3 regions of the Hahella sp. CR1 genome follow, and region 3 is predicted to be linked to each of the others. Evidence: predicted binding sites of a transcription regulator. Region 3 holds the regulator's gene; each other region holds the start of a gene.

The links. The regulator sigma-54, encoded in region 3, starts transcription at its own class of promoters, with help from an activator protein. The targets are predictions, from matches to a motif close to TGGCACNNNNNTTGCTNT.
Region 1: the regulator sigma-54 is predicted to act here: its motif matches at 5,021-5,038, upstream of ONV78_RS18515 (RNA-binding protein).
Region 2: the regulator sigma-54 is predicted to act here: its motif matches at 3,918-3,935, upstream of ytfE (iron-sulfur cluster repair protein YtfE).

The regions. Positions count from the first base shown of each region.
Region 1 covers NZ_JAPELK010000007.1:242,154-249,691, forward strand. Annotated here, with positions in the region: gene ONV78_RS18495 (transcriptional regulator) at 1-393, opposite strand, end outside; gene ONV78_RS18500 (VOC family protein) at 572-979, shown strand; gene ONV78_RS18505 (hypothetical protein) at 1,205-1,447, shown strand; gene ONV78_RS18510 (hypothetical protein) at 1,521-1,826, opposite strand; gene ONV78_RS18515 (RNA-binding protein) at 3,344-4,906, opposite strand; gene ONV78_RS18520 (di-heme oxidoredictase family protein) at 5,589-7,538, shown strand, end outside.
Region 2 covers NZ_JAPELK010000005.1:195,248-202,785, reverse strand. Annotated here, with positions in the region: gene ONV78_RS14115 (hypothetical protein) at 1-211, opposite strand, end outside; gene ONV78_RS14110 (hypothetical protein) at 266-670, opposite strand; gene ONV78_RS14105 (hypothetical protein) at 688-1,191, opposite strand; gene ONV78_RS14100 (AraC family transcriptional regulator) at 1,281-2,168, opposite strand; gene norR (nitric oxide reductase transcriptional regulator NorR) at 2,289-3,818, opposite strand; gene ytfE (iron-sulfur cluster repair protein YtfE) at 3,974-4,642, shown strand; gene ONV78_RS14085 (nitric-oxide reductase large subunit) at 4,635-6,905, shown strand; gene ONV78_RS14080 (helix-turn-helix domain-containing protein) at 7,022-7,375, shown strand; gene ONV78_RS14075 (alpha/beta hydrolase) at 7,372-7,538, shown strand, end outside.
Region 3 covers NZ_JAPELK010000004.1:34,533-42,070, forward strand. Annotated here, with positions in the region: gene mgtE (magnesium transporter) at 1-39, opposite strand, end outside; gene ONV78_RS10725 (HPr family phosphocarrier protein) at 277-546, opposite strand; gene rapZ (RNase adapter RapZ) at 641-1,501, opposite strand; gene ptsN (PTS IIA-like nitrogen regulatory protein PtsN) at 1,528-1,992, opposite strand; gene raiA (ribosome-associated translation inhibitor RaiA) at 1,999-2,307, opposite strand; gene ONV78_RS10745 (RNA polymerase factor sigma-54) at 2,423-3,919, opposite strand; gene lptB (LPS export ABC transporter ATP-binding protein) at 4,042-4,767, opposite strand; gene lptA (lipopolysaccharide transport periplasmic protein LptA) at 4,764-5,288, opposite strand; gene lptC (LPS export ABC transporter periplasmic protein LptC) at 5,272-5,850, opposite strand; gene ONV78_RS10765 (HAD-IIIA family hydrolase) at 5,855-6,391, opposite strand; gene ONV78_RS10770 (KpsF/GutQ family sugar-phosphate isomerase) at 6,391-7,368, opposite strand.

The DNA.
Region 1 (7,538 bases), on a different contig from region 3:
TTTGGCGATTCGCTCTGACACATCAGGATACACAGATAGCGCCGTTAAATAGCTCTGCAATTGTTTGGCGTTGCGCGCCTCAATGAGCTTATCCAACCCCTCTTCTCCAAACACCTCACGGGTGGATGCGATCAAGTCGACGGTCAGATTGGCGTGACTATCCGGAAACCGACTCTGCGCCTTTTCCGTCAGACGCCAGACCGCGACAGGGCGTCCACGCGCCTTCCTTTCCTCTACGCTATACAAAAGGCCCTCTTGCTCCAGCTTTGCAATGTGTTGTCTGGCGCCCATGGTGGTCATGCCCAGCATCCCGCCTAATTCGGGAGCGCTGGCCGGCCCTCGGGATTTAATCAAGTACAGAATGCGCTCGCCGCTGTCTTCCTGCGTCGTCAAAGAAGTCTCGCTCCTACAATGAATGGATAGCGCCTCAGTATACGTTGATAGGAAAAATTTAGTAAAGCGATAGCTTTACTAAAGAAAAGAACAGGAATAACCTATTTGGAAAGCAAACGCTTTACTAAATAAACCTAACAACAAATACGCCCCCCAGGGCGACAATGGAGAACGAATCATGTATCTGGAACACGCTAACATCACCGTTGAATCCATCGAAAAGTCCATGGAGTTTTTGCAAGCCGCTTTCCCCGACTTTGCATTACGGGGCGAAGGCGATCTGATGAGTCAAAACGGCAGATGGGCCCACGTGGGCAATGACCGCTTCTACTTCGCGCTACAGCAGTGCGATAACCACCTGAGCGATGTCAGCACCCGCTATATCAACGACGGCATTAACCATATTGGCATGGTGGTGGAGGATCTTGATGGCGTGACAGGACGTTTGCAGCAGCGCGGTTACGATGGTTATGAAACAGAGGCGCATCCGTTTCGCCGCAGGGCCTATTATTTCGACCCTAACGGCATCGAGTGGGAGTTTGTACAATATCTGAGCGAAAACCCTGCGGAGAAGAACCGTTATTAGAGCGCCCAGGCAACGCCACATCTATAAAGCGTTAAACGCCCCGTTCATGGGGCGTTTCATGGCGATACCAGAAAAGTTGTCGATATAGCGATCAACGTGCAGAAAAAGTCCATTTATCGGGCATTTATTTAACAAAGTTTCACAAATAACCGCGAAATAATTATCGGAGAAACCCGCCGCCATCGGATACCATGGCTCTACATTATTACAAGAACTGAGAGTGCTATGACCAAGTTAGTTTTCCGGGTCGCAGTCAAGCAAAGTGAGAAAGCGGACTACTTCTCGTCGATACCCGGACTTCTGGTTTGCGGCGTGGGAGGCACGCTGGAGGAAACGCTGGCCAACACCCAGCTCATCATCGCTGACTACCTAAAAGACAGCATCAATGCCCCTGTTGCGGCGCTAGCGGACACTAAGGTCACTTATACCGACGTCACCTGGCATATCGTCGAAATTAACCGTCCATAATTTCAGATTACTCTGGGCATAGCATCACACGAACGCAGCTTGCGCACGTTTAGGCGCCGAGCTTCAATCCACGCTACTGACAGCCAAGCGATATTTCTTCATACCCGACGACAAGGTCAGCGGAGACGACGACTCTTCGCAAAGTATCGCTGCTTTTCTCATAAAACCAGAGAGATTGATCTCCGCCTTGGGAGACACTGACCCGTGTATCGCTGTTCCTTAATACTTTGTCACAAGAGGGGACCGGAAAGCGCATTAGTAAAGCAATTTCTCGACTGACGGCATCTTCAACCCGCCCAGCGAACTCGCTCCACTGAATAAAATATCCAATCCCAAACCCAAGCGAGAGGCAAAGCACCGCCACAATAACTGTCTTCATCTGCACACCCTGATATCCAACAAGCTTCAGACAGATAATTTACAGCAATAGAGAAAATAAAACGCTTTTCCATATTCGCCCCAAGCTGAGACTCAGGATATTCCTCAGTCCTGGCGTTATGGAGAAACGCTCTTGTGGGCGCTTCCCTTCAGCGACAAAAATGCATAAGACGCAGCATGGTTTCAGTATGTAGTCTTATACGCATTCGCTAAAAAGAGCAAAAACGGCCAACAAGCGTAGCGCAAGGCACGGAATATGTAGCCCTGCAAAGTATTTGGCCTAAAAAGTCGGCGACAAAAGTTTGTATGACGCATATACCGCGCGCCTTTACCAATGGGCCACAACTGTAAACAGTCGCCGGGATTCGAACCCGAAAATTCGCAGCCCCGATGTAGTCATACGGGCATTCGCCGACTTACCAAAGAACTCTTGCATCAGATGCAAAAGCGCTTTCCCATAATTTACTCATTATGGGGAAACGCTCTTGCAAGCCTTTCCCTTCGGCGACGAGAGTGTGTGTGACAATCCTGCTCTCCCGACTGAGCTACCACGCCATTTTAAGCGTGGGCGGGACTCGAACCCGCGACCTGGCCATTAAAAGTGGTGTAGTCACACAGGCATTCGCCAAAACTAAATTAAGGCGGCCAACAAAAAACCGTCAGGAAGTTATTTGGGAAAAATGTAATCCTGACCAGCATTTGGCCTAAAAAGACCAGCGACAAAAAAGTCGTATGACATCTACGCTCGCGCTACCACTGCGCTACGGTTGTCAGCCAACCGCCGGGACTCGAACCCGGGACCTCGCGCTCCTATGTAGTCATACAGGCATTCGCCGGTTTAACTTTAAAAACGTCTGTTTATCTCTCCTTAAAACGCTTTCCCATAACCTTCATGTTATGGGGAAACGCTCTCACGAGCCTTTCCCTTCGGCGACAAATATGTGTGAGATACTTTCCTGCTCTATCCAATTGAGCTACCGCGCAAGACTTCCGCGCGAACGGGACTTGAACCCGCAACCTGGTCGTTAACAGCGATGTAATCCCACTGGCATTCGCCAAAATCAACATTGGGCGGCCAACAAGTTGTGGTCTGGATGTTTTTGGATGTAATCCTGACCGGCATTTGGCCTTAAAAAAACGCGGCGACAATAAGGGCGCATGACATGTCATCTGCTCTACCAGCTGAGCTACGGTCAGAGACCGCCGGGACTCGAACCCGGGACCAAATGGTTAATGTAGTCATACTGGCATTCGCCGTTTAAATCTGAAAACTCTTACTTATTTTCCATAAAGCGCTCTTCCATTACGCTCGCGCGATGGGGAGACGCACTCAGAATCCTTTCCCTTCGACGACAACAGTTTGGTATGACGCTCGCTCTGCCAACTGAGCTATAGCCGCGCCCGGCCACCGGGACTCGAACCCGGGTATGGAGTCATACAAGCATTCGCCGATATCAAAAATTAAGCCTTCGAATCAGGCCGCCCGCAGGCGGCCTTTTTCTCCACCAAGATCCCTGGCTACAGTTCGATTTCCTTGATGGTGCGCACCCAGGTCTGTGGGTTATCGCTCAAAAAGGACTTCATCACTGTGAACACCTGATCGGAGAATCCTCCCACGTTCAGGATGTCATCACGCTCCATCGCCTGGGTGTACGCATTGGGCACAACATCGATACACACCATTTTTGCTTTGGGGTTACGCTGCTTCAGCTTCAGCCACTCCTGCATTACCGCCGTCCCTGAGTTGTACCCCGCATAACGGCTGTTCGTATCAATCCATGACTCGTTATCACTAACGAAGACCACCGTATCCACCTCCGCTTTGCGCCGGTTCAGCTCTACCAGAGGCGCGGAGCAGTCCGTTCCGCCGCCGCCCAGTTGCGCCAGTTTGGTCGCGTTGGTCATCACCGAATCCCGGGGATTCAAACGCACCTGATGCACTGAGGTCGCGAACGGGAGAATCTCCGCATCCTTGTTTTTCGCCAGGATAGCCGCAGCCACCAGAGCGGCGACATCAATACATCGCACCTTACTGGAAGCGCCGGGACGATAACCTGATACCGACTGAGTCATAGACCCGCTGGTATCCGGCAACACGACAACCCGCCCTTCCAGCGCCGGCACATTCTGCAGCGCGATCTCCATCGCATCCTGCAAGGCCTCCGTCACCATTTTAGGCACACCTTCGCCCGCCATGGTGTAGGCAGCCATCAATTGGTACGGAAACGCCTTGGCCTTGCGAATGGCGTTCTCATCACGCAGACGGTCAGCGATCACACGGTCCATTCCTTTTTCATTGAACACGCCCTGCCGCGCAAAGGTATTCAAGTTCATCCGCGTCATCTGCCATCCCGCATTGCGGGCGATGCCAGCCCAATGCGCTTGCGTCAGGTTCAGCGCCGTCAGCAACCGAAACTCCACTTTCGGCAGCGGCTGGGACTGATCCGCCTTAAAGGCCTCATAATCCCGCACAACCTGCGGCAGCTTCTCCGCATCGTATTCTCTATCGATCAGATAACCGTACAGAGCCTGCCGCATCAGGTTTTCCGGCTTTGGACGCACCATCTTGATGACATCCTTCATCGAAGGCGACGCGCCAACAGAATCCATGAACAAAGAAGACTCGCCGCGGGCGTTAATCCACTCTTTCACCAACCGCTTGGGCATGGTTCCCAGGGATTTACGCCCAACAACGCCGGAACGCATGATCTGCACAAAGTTTCTCACCATACGGCCGTTATCAATGACCCGCTTGAACACAGCAGGAACCAGTTCCGGCGCCCGCACTGTCAGAATGGCGGTCAACAGCGCTGGCATATCTTTCATGAAGCCGCGCTCCCGAGCGAACACCGCCAATTTTGCGATAAACTCAGGCTCCACTTGAGCGGCGAACTCCATGACTTTTTCCAACTGATCTTCAGCGGAAGCATAGAATGTGCTGGTGAAACATCCGGTCACCGCGTACTGCGCCAGCGCATGCTCTGCGGAGTATTTATAAGCCAGGCCGCCGGCCTGATTAAGGGTGTCCGCCGCAGGCGCCATATTTCCGCGCTGGGTGTTGAATAGTGTTTTACTCGCCATTTCTTTACTCCCGCCGACAATACATTCGGCTTTACTGAATTTCACTGCTATCTAATCTGGTAATCAGACTCTGTCGCAGTGTTCCAAGACATTGTTTGTTTACTTGCCAGATGTATTGCAGCCCACATGCCAACTTTCCCAAATAATCCGGAAATATTTTTTAACTTATTGATATTAAATAACTTAATTTTTATTTCTTGATTTATTACGGAGAAATGAGGGGGCTCATAAAATGGACTTTATATCTATAAAAATAAAAAATTATCCAAATAAATAACCGCGATTATCCTAATCCACTTTTAATTGGCCTCGTGTCTCGTGTCTCGTGTCTCGTGTCTCGTGTCTCGTGTCTCGTAATAACGACTATACTTAACGCCACAATGAAAACGCTTTCACAAAATTCATAAAAATCAGATCGCTTGAACAGAGAGTTAATAACGGATTAACAAGGAGGCAATATGGAGATAACTATTTGAAAATAAATATTAAAAAAGAACAAACATCGCCAGTTCCGTCAACGCTTCCATCTGGCATGAAGGGAAATGCTAGTCCGGATTACCGATTCATCTCACCGCCTGAGCGTTGTATAAGCCTGAACTGGCCAATACCAAACAGGGATAGCTTTAGATGTATGCGCTTTCCTTAAGATAAAAATGGTAACGCTTTCATAAAGAGACCGCCTATGAAAACCAAAGACTCCATTATGGACAAGCTGCTGACGACTCTACTGCTGCTTTCAGGAACCGCCTACGCCGCTGATCCCGGCGACCCTCGCGAGTTCACGCAAATACTACAGATGAATGGCGGCTCAGCCATGCTGCGCTTTCATTCTCCCCAAGCCCTCAACCTGCGCTCCCCCACGGAACGGGTATATATCAACTACCGCATCAATGGCTCGCCAATACAGGTTGAAGAGTTGACGGAAACCGCTTCACAAACCGATTTTGAGGCCCAGATTTCCGGATTAAACGATGGCGACCGCATTGAGTATTACTACACCCAGGTGCTGGACGCCCAGTTCGCAGAACTGCCGGTGGATAGCGGCTGGTTCAAATACAGAGTCGGCGAAGGTTTCTCAAAACCCGCCTACCCTCTTACCTTTACCTTCGGCGGTCGTTTTCGCGATCGACACGAGGGCGAAGGCCGCTTTGATCACTATGTCGCCGGCTACACCAGCGGCACCAGTTACATCGCCACCTTCAAAGACTGGGGCGACCGCCTGGAAATGACAGTCGTGACCGACGATCCTACCGATAACGGCGATATTCGTTGGAGCGACCACATCGGCGTGCCTGACCCGCTGAACAAGCAGGATGTCTGCTACCGCGCGGAATTCGATAAAGGCGGCGACATGGAGCAGGTCAACGCCAATACCTGGCGCTATGTCATCAATGACGTCACAGAAGGCCAACTGATTGATCTGGAATGGACGTTCAAGCGCGCCAGCACGGATCAGCAGTACTACAACGATATTTTCCGCATCCGCATTGGCGAGGGACGTCTCTCTCAGGAGCGCCAGCATCCTTATTTCTCACCCGGCGGCGCCACCACGCCGAACATCATTCAGGACAAACAGTTTCTGTTCGCCCAGCACCTGGTCAATATCGGCGGCCAGGAAATGAAAAACTTCCTGGCGGGGAAAACGCTGTTCGACACCGACTTCGGCGAGAGCAATCCAGATATCGCCTTGCATGCGCCTCAGACCAAATACGATTGCATCGGCGACCAGCCCTCTCCCAAGCAATATATCGACTTCCCTCAACGGGCTCGCACGCCAGTCACGCTGGCGAACCAACTGGGACCTCAGTTCAACAACAGCTCCTGTTTCGCCTGCCACACCAATGACGGCCGCGGAACGCCGCCAGAGCCCGGCCAGCCGATGCAGTCCATGCTGTTAGCGCTCAGCATTGAGGGAACCGACGCTCACGGCGGACCCGTTCCGCATCCTACTTACGGTGGGCAGCTACAGGATAAAAGCGTAGATGGCGGCGCCGGCGAAGGCCAGGCGACCGTGACGTACCAAAACATTGTCCGCAACCATATTGGCGGCGGCGCTTATACTCTGCACAAACCTGTTTACGATTGGACGTTGGACTCTCCCATCGACAGTGGCGATATTCTGTTTTCACCCCGCATTGCGCCGCAGCTGACCGGCATGGGTTTGATTGACGCCATCTCCGACGCCACCCTACTCGCTTTCGCCGATCCCGATGACGCCAATGGCGACGGCATCTCCGGCAAAGCCAACTATGTGTGGGACAGGCAGTCGCAAACCATGCGCCTGGGCAAATATGGCTGGAAGGCCGGACAATCCAGCGTCTTACAACAGACCGCCAAGGCGGCCCATGAGGACATGGGAATCACCAACCCCCTCTTCGGAAACGGCGCCGAGTTTTCCATGGAAGATTTGCACAAGATCGAATCCTACGTACGTCATCTCGCCGTGCCGCCCAACCTGGAGTTTTTCGCCGACGAGGCGTCTCAAGCCAGCAAGCTAAGGGGCAAAGAGCTGTTCAAGGAAGCTAACTGCAGCGGCTGCCATATTCCCACCATGACCACTTCACCGGACTTTGAAGTCGTCTCGCTCCGCAATCAGGTTATCCAACCCTTCTCCGATTTCCTGTTGCACGAC
Region 2 (7,538 bases), on a different contig from region 3:
GTATCAGCCAGTCCAGATAGTCCAGCGCGCCAGCGTTAAGCTCTATCTCCAAATAGTCTGCGCCAATGAAGGACATAATCAAAAATGGCGCCGCGAACAGATTCAACAACACATAAACCACAAAGAATATTTTCCATATGACGATTGGCTCTTTAATCGCCATTTCGCCTTCCGACACTTCGCTTTTGGGCGGCGCATACAAGTCGCTCATTCGTTGATCCTCAATTATTCCATTCTCATTTCACGATATGGTTGACGAATTGAATTAACGCCGCCATAAGCCCTGCGACTTAAATCCATAGTTATAAATACAGCGGGAGCTGACGGCGGTAACGCCCAACGGGAATATCATTGTCCAGTTAGCGTGAGCCCGCATGCCCATCTGCGGGAAGTCATATCCAAATGGCAAAACAAACAGATATAACAGCGACCAGACAGGGTAAACCCATAACAGGCATTTCCAGAACCCGGCGCGCCCGATTCTTTTGTGAAAGGCGTAGCCATAAATCGCCAGTAAGTTGATGTAGAAAAACGCTAAATCCACATAATCATGCCAGCCAAAAGACGCCTGCGTGACAATCACCGCAAACACGACTGCAATCAGCGCGCATAGGCAAAAATAAAGTTTCCACCCCAGACGCCACTCGGCCAGTTTCGCCGTCAATTTCATGTGAGCGCCTAACCCAGCTACTTGTCAGCGCCTTTGACGGCGATGGGTTTGATCGCTTCCGGCTTACTGGCGACCTCATCAATTCCTTGCTTGACGAGTCGGTCGATCGACTCACTGTTATAGTGATGGTACAACACCTTATATTCCGGGTTTTCGTCGTTGCTGAATAAAATCAGCGTCTCCACGCCCTTCCCGTTTGTATAGGTCGTCTTGTAGGTGAGCGTCACAAACATACCGGACAACCCATTTGTCTGCACTTTGTCCTGCGCGCGCCATGTATCAAGGGAGTAGCTACGCAAGTCGCCATTGGCCTTTTGCACCAACCGACGAATGCTATCCCACTCTTCAGGGTCCACGGAATCGATAAAGTGCGGCGAGTAGAAGCGGTCCGCTCCGGGCCCGCCCTCCTTGATTCTGTCGTCAAAAAAGGTTGCGGCGGCGGCCTTGGCGTCATCAACGCCTTCCACAAAACCGCAACTGGTCAGCGACAGCAATAATAGAATCCCCAAAATACGCAACATCTTTATCTCTCATTACTGGTTCTCAACGTTGGCTCGCATTATTGCTGGATTTGGGCCGAAGAAGAACCTTTTTGGCGGCGCGCCGCTGATCAAACCAATGGCAAATAGATATCGATGATCGCTTCATGTTCAGGAACGTCTGGATACATTGTCACGCGCTGAAGGACGCAAGGGGTGTCACGCAATGTTTCCCCACTCCCAGGCAGCCACTCGCCATATAAGAAGTGGAAAGCCGCCCGCATGCCGGCGTCGGGGCCGATATGACGCAGCACGGCATAACGTCCCGCCGGGATTGTTTTAGCAATGACGCCGTACAGATTTTCCTCAACCGCTGAGTTGACGCCTGCGCACAAGTCCATGCGGAACGCCTCCGCTGGCGTAGACTCAGGATCGTTGTACAGAATGTTATAAGTGGCGCTGACTGAGGGAGGCCGTTTGTTGGCTTTACGCCATTCAATAAAGCGTCGGATGGACTCGCCGAGACGCTCTGGAGCGCCGTGATGTTCCAGCGCCGCAACAGGAATGGCCTCCTGCTCCAGGATATTGACTGAATAGTTCGAGTTATCCGTCTGCATAATCTCCGCCCTTGCTTTGAAAAGAAATTCATCATGATCTCGCCAAGGCTCCCACCGCGGTTGTCGCCGAAATTGGGAAGGCGTTTGTCCGCACGCTTTCTTGAAGGCTCGGGAAAAGGCTTCCAGGCTGTCAAACCCGGTATTCAACGCAATATCCGTCACGCTGTAACGACTGCGATAAGCCAGCTCATGAGCGGCTTTTTTCAACCGTCGCCATTGCACATACTTGTATACGCCCATTCCCATGCTCGCAGAAAACTGCCGGTGGAAATGAAATTTGGAGAAGTGAGCGACCTGACTCAACTCTTCGACGCTCAAGTCATCCAACAAATGCTGATCAATGTGCGCCAGCACGCGCCGCAGTCTGTTTTGATACTTGGTTACAGTCGTCTCATTCGCCATATTCGCCTCAACGAGGAGCAGTGTGGCATCGCGGGCGCAGATTCGCCTGATTGATCTTGCTGACTATCGCTGACGGCGGCAGCCTGGGTTTAACCAGCAAAAGCGCCGCCGAAAACTGGCTCACTTCAGCCCCAGTTTCTTGGCCATTTTATGCAGATTGCTCGAATCCACCTCCAGCTCACGAGCGGCGGCGGCCCAGGAGCCATCGTGGCGATTCACCGACTCGCGGATAACTTCACGCTGACAGTCCTCCACCGCGGCGCGCAGGGAGCGGACACGCGGATAACTCAGGCTTTCCGACGGCGCGCTTTCTCTGGGCGCCGACACCGCGTCGCCATAATCCAGGTCCAGTAACGCCGCATCCAGCGTCACAATGTCATTTCTATTAGCCCCCCGACTGATCGCTTTAAGCGCTGCGCGACTGATGACATGCTCCAACTCCCTCACATTACCCGGCCAGGAGTATGCGCACAGCGCCTGCTCCGCCGCACGCGACAGCCGCAGACTGCGTACGCCAAGGCGGGAGCGGTTAAGTTCCAGAAAGTGCCCCGCCAGCACCAGCACGTCTGAGCCCCGCTCGCGCAATGGAGGAATCCACACAGGATAGACGGACAGGCGATGATACAGATCCGCCCGAAAATCGCCGGCGCGAACGCTGTCTTTCAATTGTCGATTGGTTGCGGCGATGACCCGCACATCCACCTGCCTGGGTTTGTCCTCGCCCAGGCGTTGAATCTCGCCGTTCTGCAGCGTCCGCAACAACTTCGCCTGCACGCTGAGCGGCAGCTCTCCCACTTCATCCAGAAAGATCACTCCGCCTTGCGCCGCCTCAAAACGACCTGCGCGATCCGCCGAAGCCCCCGAAAAGGCGCCTTTGCTATGACCGAACAATTCACTCTCCACCAGCGATTCCGGCAGCGCCGCGCAATTCACGTGGATCAACGGCCGTTCCCGACGCGGCGAGCGACTGTGCAGCCGCCGCGCAAACAGCTCTTTACCCACCCCGGTTTCCCCCATCAGCAACACCGGTAGTTCTGAGTCCGCCACCACGTCCAGTTCCCGCAGCAGGTTTCGGATGCTGTCGCTGGAGCCAATAATTTCGCCTTCCTCCTGCGCTACGCCCCGCCGATCGCCATCCTGCCGCATCAGCGCCAGATTTCTGCGCTCCTGCTCTAACCGGGTCACTCTTACCGACGCTTCGATGATCAACGTGAAACGCGCCAGGTCCTGCTGCGCCTGGGCGTCAAAAGTGCCTTCCTGTAGCGCATCCAGGGTCACCGCTCCCCACAGGACCCCATCCACATAGAGGCTCACGCCCATACAGTCATGTACGGGCAAAGGCTCGCCGACACAGCTCTCCAGCAGACCGTCGTAAGGATCGGGCAAGCTCGAATCGCAGGGGAAACACACTGGCCGTCGACTGGCCAGAATCGCCGCAAGCCGGGGATGCTTTGCGATAATAAAACGGCGTCCCAGGGTTTCCACCACCAGCCCCTCCGCCGCCAGCGGCCGCAGACTGTCGCCATCAAGCCGTAATAGCGCCACCGCGCCGCAGTGGAAATATTCCCGCATGGCGTTCATTAAGCGCTGATAACGCACCGCATGGGGCAGCTCCGTCACCAGGTCCGCCAACAGACTGGCTTCAATCATGGTATTAATCACCTTAAAAGGGTTTTTATCACCCTATTCGATTTGGGTAAAAAACACCATATGTAATTTTTATTCTATAAATATCAACAACCTAATCAATGGCACAAAGGTTGCGATGGCTATAGCGAGTTAGTCACTAGCAAAGGAAACCCGCCATGACCTTACTGGATCGCCCCGTCGGCTGGATCGCTCGCAACCTCCCCGGCTCCACCCGCCTCTTTCGTGAATACCAACTGGATTTTTGTTGCGGAGGCGCGAAGAAGTTACGTGATGCGCTGGCTGAAAAAGAAATAGAGCCGGACCTTGTGCTGCAGCGGCTCAACGCCCTGCAGGAAGAGCCTGCGGACACTTGGAGCCAGGCCGGCCGTCCTGAACTGATCGACCATATCCTCACCCGCTACCACGCCCGCCATCGCGAGCAGCTTCCGGAGCTGATACACCTCGCTCGCCGCGTGGAGCATGTTCATGGAGAACGAGAGGAATGTCCCAATGGACTCGCCCAGCACCTGACGGAAATGCTCCAGGAGCTGGAAAGCCACATGATGAAAGAGGAGAACATTTTATTTCCGATATTGCTGGCGGGAATGAGCGGCATGCAGGCGCAAGGCCCTATTTCCGTCATGCGCATGGAGCATGATCAGCACGGCGACGCACTGGCGCATCTAGAGGCGTTGACCAACAACATCACGCCACCCAAAGGCGCCTGCAACACTTGGCGCGCGCTATACGCCGGTCTCGCCCAACTGCGCGACGACCTGATGCAGCACATCCATCTGGAAAACAACATATTGTTCGCCGACGCCGTGGAGAACGCCCATGTCTGACTATCGTAAACTCTGGTGGCTGCTCATCGCCGTATTGGGCGTCACCTTCTGCTTGCTTGGTTTCTTTGGCCGCGAGGTTTACCGGCAGGCGCCGCCGATTCCGGAGCGTTATGTCACCACTACGGGAGAGACCATTTTTACCCAGGAAAATATCCTCGATGGGCAAACCGCCTGGCAGTCCGTTGGCGGCATGCAACTGGGTTCAATCTGGGGGCACGGCGCCTATCAGGCGCCGGACTGGACTGCAGACTGGCTTCATCGCGAACTGGTGCGCTGGCTGGAGCTGGCGGCGCAGGAGGTCTATGGCTCCACTTACACGGACCTGGATGACGAACGGCAAAACATCCTGCGCCATCGCCTGAAAAACGAATACCGCACCAACACCTACAACACAGACAGTGGAGCGGCGACAGTGAGCCCTCGACGCGCTCAGGCCATGGCGGATATCTCAGATTACTACAGCCGTCTGTTCAGCGACGCAGTGGAGTTACAGGGAACTCGCGAAAGTTACGCCATGAAGGAAAATACCCTGCCCGACGCCCAACGCAGAGAAAGACTCGCCGCCTTTTTCTTCTGGACCGCCTGGGCCGCCGCCACGCAAAGGCCTGACAGCGACGTCACCTACACCAACAACTGGCCCCATGAGCCCTTGATAGACAACCGCCCCACCGCTGAAAACATCATGTGGTCCATTGTCAGCGTCGCCCTGCTGATCGCCGGCGTCGGCCTGCTGATTTGGGGCTGGGCGTTCCTGCATAAACATGATGAAGCGGAGCCCGTGGCGCCGCAATCAGATCCACTGACCCGTTTCGCGCTGACGCCTTCTCAACTGGCGCTGGGCAAATACCTGTTCCTGATTGTCGCCCTGTTCGCCTTTCAAGTGCTGGTCGGCGGCTTCACCGCCCACTACACCGTTGAAGGCCAGCATTTTTACGGTCTTGATGTCTCCCAGTGGTTTCCCTATTCGCTGGTGCGCACCTGGCATATTCAGAGCGCGCTGTTCTGGATCGCCACCGGCTTTCTTGCCGCAGGCTTGTTTCTGGCGCCCATTATTAACGGCGGCAAAGACCCCAAATATCAGAAGCTGGGCGTCGACATCCTGTTCTGGGCGCTAGTCGTGGTGGTGGTCGGTTCCTTTGTCGGCAACTGGCTGGCCATCGCACAGATTATGCCGCCAGAGCTGAATTTCTGGCTCGGCCATCAAGGGTATGAATATGTGGATCTGGGACGGCTCTGGCAGATCGGTAAATTCCTCGGCGTTGCGTTCTGGCTGGTATTGATGCTGCGGGGCATCGTCAATGGCCTGCGACGTCCCGGCGATAAAAACCTGTTAGCGTTGTTGACCGCGTCCGTGATCGCTATTGGTCTGTTTTACGGCTCCGCCTTTTTCTATGGCGAACGCACACATCTTTCCATCATGGAATACTGGCGCTGGTGGGTGGTGCACTTATGGGTGGAAGGCTTCTTCGAAGTATTCGCTACAACCGCGCTGGCGTTTATTTTCTCCACTATGGGACTGGTGTCGCGGCCCATGGCGACCACCGCCAGCCTGGCTTCGGCCTCACTGTTTATGCTCGGGGGCGTTCCCGGAACGTTTCACCACCTTTACTTCGCCGGCACCACGACGCCCGTGATGGCTGTCGGCGCCACCTTCAGCGCGCTGGAAGTGGTTCCCTTGATTGTGCTGGGCTACGAAGCCTGGGAGAACTGGCGTTTAAAAGCGCGAGCCCCATGGATGGAAAACCTGAAATGGCCGCTACTGTGCTTTGTCGCCGTCGCTTTCTGGAACATGCTGGGAGCAGGCGTGTTCGGTTTCCTGATCAACCCGCCAATTTCGCTGTATTACATCCAGGGGTTGAACACCACGCCCGTACACGCCCACTCGGCGCTGTTTGGCGTCTACGGCTTCCTGGCCCTGGGCTTCACTCTGTTGGTGCTGCGTTATATCCGTCCCCATATGGTCTTTAGCGATCGTTTGATGAAAACCGGCTTCTGGTGGCTGAACGCGGGATTGGCGTTGATGGTGGTCGTCAGCCTGGCCCCAATCGGGCTGCTGCAATTCTACGCCAGCGCCAGCCAGGGTCTGTGGTACGCGCGCAGCGAGCTTTTCATGCAACAGGACATCATGGAAACTCTACGCTGGGCGCGCACTTTCGGCGACGTCATCTTTATCGTCGGCGCTTTCGCCATGGGCTGGCAGGTGGTGCGTGGTTTGTTTAGCGAATCAGGGGAATCGCTACAGGCTGACGCAGTGGCGGAATAATCCCTTCCTATGACGGAAAACCCGGAAATCTTATTTAGGTTTGCGGGTCTTTTTGTTTATTATCTGGGGTCGTTGCAGCCCTGACGCCATCGTCGTCCGTTTATGGTTTCGAGTCTATGTCCGAAGATACCGTCCCCTTGAAAACGCCCCCATTGGAAAGCGCCCGTATGGTGGAAACCATTTATGGCTGCAAATGGTCGCTGACCGTCTTCGGTCTGCTGGCGAACGGCGTCAACCGCCCCGGTGAAATGGTGCGTCGGGTGGATGGCCTGACGACCAAAGTGCTTAACGACTGCCTGCGCAAAAACCAGAGCTTCGGCATTATCAAACGCATCGCCTACCCGGAAATTCCGCCGCGTGTGGAATATGAAATCACCCCATTCGGGCGCAAGTTCATCCGCATTCTGGACGATCTGGAAAAGCTGCAGGACGAAATAATGGCCGCCAGCAAGGATGCGCATCAGCAATGAAGTCACAACCCAAATTAGTGATGTTGCCAGGCATGGACGGGACCGGGGATTTGTTTGCGCCATTTCTGGAGTGTATCCCTCAGATTGAGACGCAGATTATTCCGCTGCCGCAGACCGGCGCCCAGGACTATGACTCGCTGGCCGCTTACGTTCGCGAACAGCT
Region 3 (7,538 bases):
ACGGACCTTGGCAGTGCTTTTTTCGGTCGCTTGAGGCATAGACATACATCCGCGTTTAGGGCGGCCCGCAACGGGCAGCGAGGAATTTGCCGGATTAAATACAGAGACGGGCTCTGCGCCGTTGTGGCGCCAGTATAAGCGAGCCCACTATAAAGTGTAAGTTAAGACGAAAATTAGTCTAAGGAAAATCAGGGAATTGTCTTACTTTATTCAAGCGGTTTGTATTGTTTGGCATGCCTGGAAGGGATGGGGCGAAGCGCCCCGAAAGCGGTAGGGCTACTCACCCTCTCCGAAATAGTCCTCGATCAGAGCTTTGATGGCGTGAAAAGCTTCCTCTTCATCCGGACCTTCTATTTTCAGTGTAAGAAGCGTTCCTTTGCTGGCGGCGAGCATCATGACCGCCATTATACTTTTTCCGTCAACTTCCTGGCCTTCTTTGGCTACTCTGATCTTACTGGCGAATCGGCCGCTGGTGGACACGAATTTGGCCGCCGCTCGGGCGTGCAGGCCAAGCTTATTAATAATAGTGACTTGTTCCTGGATCATGGGGCGCGATGAGTATAAAAGATTGAAGTTTCCTGAATGTTGGATTCAGGCCGGTTTAATTGTTAAGCGACAGTGGCTTCTTATTGTTAAAACCTTATTGCGCCAGCTCTTTGTGGCGCACTTGGACATTATCATATTTTTTCTTGAAATGCTCTCCCAGGCACTCGCAGATATAGACGGAGCGGTGTTGCCCGCCAGTGCAGCCGATGCTGATCGTCATATAGGTGCGGTTGCTGTTCTGGAAGTGCGGAATCCAGGTCTCAAGAAAACTGATAATGTGCTGCAGCATCTGTTCCGGTTCCGGATGCTGCTTTAGGAATTCGATGATTTCCTGATCAGTGCCTTTGTAGCCGCGCAGCGCGGTGTCCCAGTAAGGATTGGGAAGACAGCGCACGTCAAATACCATGTCGGAATCCGATGGTACGCCATGCTTGAAGCCGAAAGACTGGAAGAGTAGGGCCAATTCCTGGGTTTTATGCCCGATAACCCTGATCTTAACCTGATCCCGTAACTGGTAAATGGAGAGATCGCTGGTGTCTATATAGAGGTTCGCCAGGGTGGCGATCGGCTCCAGCAGCTGTTTCTCTTTGGCGATGGCTTCTTTCAGTGATGTGCTTTTACTGCTGAGCGGGTGCTTGCGACGCGTTGCATGAAAACGTTTGATTAAGGTGGCGTCATTGGCGTCAAGATAGATGATTTCCACATCGATATTATGCGCCTGCAGAGTGGCGTAAATTGACGGGAAATCCGACAGGTCTCTATAAAGATTGCGGGCGTCTATGCTGACGGCGAGTTGCTGATTCTGGGTTTTCCCCTGGTCCAGCACCTCTTGGGTGAGAGGCGAGAGGAGACCGATAGGCAGGTTATCGATGCAGTAATAGCCCATGTCCTCCAGAACATGGAGCGCCGTACTTTTTCCGGAGCCTGAACGACCACTTACGATAATCAGCTTCATGTCTTCCTCTTTCCATCGAAGCTGGATTATTTCTCCAGCACCCTCCTGAACAGGGTTTCGTCGTTGTCACAGTCGCGTAGGTGTTCGCAGAAGCGACGGTCATTGAATTTCTGGGCCAGCTGGCTCAGAAGGTCCAAGTGTTCGCTGGTGGCCTCTTGAGGCACGATCAGAACGAACAGCAGGTCCACAGGTTCGTTGTCTATGGCGTCAAAAGGGATTTTGTCCTTGAGTGTAAGCAAGGCCCCTATGATGCGGTCGCAGTTTTCCAGGCGGCAATGAGGTATTGCGATACCCTGGCCGATACCAGTGCTGCCGAGTCTTTCACGGCATATCAGGTTGGTAAAAATGGCGTTCTCGTCCAAAAACGGAAAATGTTGCGCAATCAGATTGGCGATATATTCGAGAACGCGCTTCTTACTCGAGCCCGACACCCCACAGCGTGTGAGGGCGGGCGAGATAATTGACTCAATAGTTAGTGTGGTTTGGGCCATGTTCTGTTATCTGGCGGATGCGCCGTGCATCCGATCAACGTGCTTCTCTTTGTGTTTGAGGATCTGGCGGTCTAATTTGTCCACCAGTGCGTCAATTGACGCGTACATATCTTCGTGTTCAGCATTGGCATGCAGGTCAGCGCCGCTTATGTGCATGGTTGCTTCCGCAATCTGACGCTGTTTTTGAATGGAGAGCGTAACTTGGACATTACTGATACTGTCGAAGTGTCGTTCGAGCTTGTCGAACTTGTTGTTAACGTAGTCTTTTAGTGCTTCAGTTAACTCGACTTGATGTCCGGTGATGTTCATTTGCATACTTTGCTCCTAATGCCAATATACGGTGCATTATGAATTTTGCACTTCCATGAAAAATACTAGCACATCCAATTTGTGACTATTTGATTTAAGTCTTATGCCTGTATTCCTCCTTTTAAATTAATCGCTTACGTTCATTGGAAGGCGGAATGGAAAGCGCCTCCCGGTACTTTGCGATCGTGCGACGGGCGACGTTGATGCCCTGGTCGCCAAGCAGCGCAGCAATTTTGCTGTCGCTCAATGGTTTCTTCGGTGATTCCGCCGCGACTAACTTCTTGATAATAGCTCTAATAGCGGTCGAAGAACACTCGCCACCCGTGTCTGTGCTGACATGGCTGGAGAAAAAGTACTTCAGCTCAAATACGCCGCGAGGAGTGTGCATGTATTTCTGGGTGGTCACCCGGGAAATCGTCGACTCATGCATCTCCACCGCCTCCGCAATATCGTGCAGCACCAGTGGCTTCATCGCCTCTTCGCCGTACTCAAGGAATCCTTGCTGATGTTCGACGATTTGTGAAGCGACTTTCAACAGAGTTTCATTACGGCTTTGCAAGCTTTTGATAAACCAGCGCGCTTCCTGTAACTGGTCGCGTAAATAAGTGTTGTCTGAGCTGTTGTCCGCGCGTCTCACCAAACCTGCATAGCCAGGGTTGATACGAATCTTGGGAGCGATTTCAGGGTTCAGCTCAACCAGCCAGCGGCCGTTGGCTTTTTTGACGATAACGTCAGGAACCACGTATTCGGTATTGCTTTCCTGAATGCCTTCGCCCGGTCTTGGGTTCAGGCTTTGAATCAGTTTGAGAACTTCCCGCAGATCGTCTTCTTTCAGGCGGCTGCGGCGCATCAACTGGGCGTAGTCGCGGTTGCCAAGCAGATTGATATAGTGGCTGACCACCAGCTTGGCCTGACCCAACCAGGGGGTGTCTTTAGGCAGTTGATTCAACTGACTCAGCAGGCAGTCCTGCAAGTTGCAAGTGGCGACTCCAGGAGGATCGAATTGCTGCACTCGCTTTAAGACGGCGCGTACTTCGTCCAGCTCAATTTCTTCTTCCCCCTCAGTTTGCAGTCCGCCATGAATTTCGTCTGGAGTGAGGGAGAGATAGCCATCAGTATTGACTGCATCAATTATCGCAACAGCGATCATGCGGTCAATGTCGGACATGGGGGTAAGGTTCAGTTGCCAGAGAAGGTGGTCTTGCAGGGTTTCGCCTTTGCTATTGCGGGATTCGAAGTCGTATTCGTCATCTTCGCCGCCGCTGTAGCTGCTTGATCCGCTCTGGAAGACATCATCCCAGGCGGTATCGACGGGGAGGTCGTTCGGAATGGAATCGGACCAGTTGTCCTCTTCGGCGAATCCTCCTTCATCCATGCCCGACTCTTGCGTTCGCTCCTTGCTGGAGTTATTGGCGAGCATGTCGCTGATCGTATCGTTCTGAACGTGGTTGGGAGATTCGTCTTCTTCAGACACTTCCAGCATGGGGTTGGACTCAAGCGCTTGTTGAATCTCCTGCTGTAAATCCAGTGTTGAAAGCTGCAAAAGTTTTATTGCTTGTTGCAGTTGCGGGGTCATGGTCAGCTGTTGACCCAGCTTTAACTGCAATGAAGTTTTCATAACCATCTGATGCTTACCACCGATTCAGGCACAGATCTTGTGAGTTTTTCATAGTTATTAGGTGCTTTAATCCTAAGCTCTTGAGCCTTGAGGTCCATCTGAGATGGAAGCCGCCGGTTAAACTAAAGTTTGAACTGGTCACCCAGATAGACCTCTCTAACCTTTGGGTTGGCAAGGATATCACTTGGGGCGCCGCTTGCGATAATAAATCCTTCACTGACAATATAGGCGCGTTCACAAATATCCAAGGTCTCGCGCACATTATGGTCTGTAATTAAAACGCCGATGCCGCGCTTTTTGAGATGCTCGATAATCTGCTTGATATCATTGACGGAAATAGGATCCACCCCGGCGAAAGGCTCATCCAATAAGACAAACTTTGGCTCCGTAGCCAGCGCGCGAGCGATTTCCACGCGTCGACGCTCGCCCCCCGAGAGACTCATGCCAAGGCTTTTACGAATATGGGTGATGTGAAATTCCTGCAGCAGCTCTTCCATCTTAAGCTTACGCTCCTTGCGGCTCAGATCCGCTCTGGTCTCAAGGATGGCGTAGATGTTGTCCTCTACGGACAGCTTTCTGAAGACCGAAGCTTCCTGCGGCAGATAGCCAATGCCCTTGCGCGCTCTCCCGTGCATAGGCAGGCCGGTGATTTCCGTTTCGTCAATAAATACGCTGCCTTTGTCGCTGGGGATGAGTCCTACCACCATGTAGAAGCAGGTAGTCTTCCCAGCGCCGTTAGGGCCGAGGAGGCCCACGATTTCGCCGCTGCGAATTTCAACGGACACATCTTTTACTACGGGCCGTTTCTTGTAGGCCTTGGCCAGATTTCTGGCGGTGAGAGTGCTCATTGTTTATTAGATTTGGGCGGATGATAGATAATTTCAACCTGCTCGGTTTGATTGCCCGATGAGGCTCCCTTTGCCGTGACTAAACGCTTGTCTGTGAAATAAATAATTTCTTCGCCTTCCACTGAGCTGTTGTCCTGAAGAATGCGTGCATGGTTACGCATAACGACTTTACTCTGGCTACGGTCATAGTCCATGTTTTCTGCGTAAGCGTGAGTTTCAGTTTGTTTTTCTTGGTCAAACTGCACTAAGTGAGCGGGTTTGCCGGTCGCCTGGAAGCGGCTGATGCCATTGTCGTCGGTGTATAAAATGACTTTGTCCGCCTCGATGCTGGATTTGCCCTGGATAATAACGACATTGCCGATATAGGTGTCGATGCCTTTCTGGCCATCTCTCTCCCAGCGTCCCGCTTTGATGCGCACCGGTTCGTCACTGCCGTTAAGAAGGTCCAATGCATGGCTAAGCGGGGCGAAAATAAGGCCCAATAACAGCGCCGCGGTGAATAGTTTACTTGGGTTGTGCATAAACGCCGGTTACCTGAGAAAGTAATACAATAAGCTTTTTATCAATGTCCGCCTCCATTCCGACAGCGGTTAACTGATTGATATTTGAAGTTATCTTAACGGGTTGATCGGTGCTGATAAAGCGTGACTTGTTGTTGTAGTCGAGCGCTTGCGTTTGCATAAGAATCGGCGCTCCGTCGTTGGAGGCTCCATTTACTTCCACGTCTCCACGCAGTTTCAGGGTGTCCTGCTTGATCAGCAGTTCGCCTTCCAGAGACTCCACATGCCAGCTTTTCTCCCCTTGCTGGAAGATCTCCAGATTGGGGCGCGTCAGTACGCCGGTGTCTGTATCGGGATAGTGCTTCGCCAGTTGGCTTTGCAGGCGGCTGGTGAGTGCGCCCTCTTTGTTGTAGGTGGTGTAAACCGCGTTGATGACAAATGCGTCAGGTTCGTCTTTCAGGAGCGGTTCTTCCTCAAAGAAGGGGACGCTTGCTTCGTCCTGATAAGCGACCAGATAAATAACCAGAAACGCCGCCAAAGCCGCGTAGAGCCATTTGCTGTATTGTCTGAACAGTTCTGTCATGAAGTTACAGGTAGGCTTCCAAGGAGGTGTGGAGCAGGCCTTTCGCCGCCAGAATCATATCGCACACCTCTCTGACCGCGCCTTTGCCGCCCTGGGCTGAGGTGCAGTAGGTGGCGTGCTGGCGAACAAACCAGTGACTGTTAGGCACAGTAACGCCAAATCCGCAACTGCGAATGGCCGCCAGATCAGGAAGGTCGTCGCCGACATAGGCGCATTCATTCAGTTCTAAGCCAAGCTTTTCTCGAATCTCATTGAGCCCGACAAGTTTGTCTTCGCGGCCTTGCAGTAACTCTAAAATGCCCAGGTCTCCAGCTCTCTTTGCGACCATGGCGGACTTGCGGCCGGTGATAATGGCGACGGTTACTCCAGCTTTTTGCAACAGCTTGACGCCGAGTCCGTCAAGTATAGAGAAGGGTTTGAACTGCTCGCCAGATTCGCCAAAGTATAGGGTCCCATCCGTCAGAACGCCGTCTACATCCAGCGCTAAGAGTTTAATCTGTTGTAAGGCTTGGGTCTGTTGTTCGGTCAAAGACGGCGACATTAAATAACTCCTGCGCGTAGCATGTCTTGTGTATTGAAGGCCCCAATCACTTTATTGTCAGCATTAACGACAGGCAGGGCGTTGATCTTTTTCTCCTGCATCAAGCCCAGGGCTTCTGCGGCAAGCATGTCTTTGGTGACAGTCTTGCAGTTTGCCGTCATAACCGTATCAATGGCGCAGCTCCGAATATCGATGTTTTTATCTAGTGTGCGGCGCAAATCGCCGTCAGTAAACACGCCGAGGAGCTTGTCGTCTGCGTCGACGATACAAGTCATGCCCAGGCCTTTCTGCGACATTTGCAGGAGCGACTCACTCAAAGATGCTCCACTTTTAACGACCGGGACGGCGTCGCCAGAATGCATGATGTCGGAAATTTTCAGCAATAGCCTGCGGCCCAAAGCGCCGCCAGGGTGAGAGAATGCAAAGTCCTCTGCTGTAAAGCCGCGTGCTTCTAACAGCGCTATCGCCAAAGCGTCACCCAGCACCAGGCAAACTGTGGTGCTGGAGGTAGGAGCGAGTCCAAGAGGGCAGGCCTCTGTGGCAACGCTGGCGTCGATATTCGCCTCTGCGATTTCAGAAAGAGTAGAGTCCGGTTTGCCGGTCATGCTGATTAATGGAACTCCCATTCTTTTCAAAAGGGGGAGTATGGTGACAATTTCTGCCGTGTTGCCTGAGTTGGATATCGCCAATACAACGTCATCGGGGGTGACCATGCCGAGGTCGCCGTGGCTGGCTTCACCGGGGTGTAGAAAAAACGACGGCGTACCTGTGGACGCGAGGGTGGCGGCAATTTTGTTACCTATATGGCCTGACTTACCCATCCCGGTAACCACCACGCGTCCTTTACAGTTCAGCATCAGGTCGCAAGCCTTAACAAACGCATCGTCAATCCGGCTGCTTAGCGCCTGGACTGCCTGAATCTCCATTTCTATAGTGCGTCTTGCGGCCTTTATGTATTCGTGGTCGTGATGGCTCATTAATCTGGCGTTCCTAATGGCGTTGACAGTGGCGGATATTTTGTCGCGGTAATGCTTCTGCGCCGCCTTGCTTAAACAATATTGCGAAAAAATGGCGTTCGGCGAGGCCTGCGTATTATACGACGCTCGGGGACTGCTGCAACTTGCCGGGAAAGATGTGGGCAGTTAAA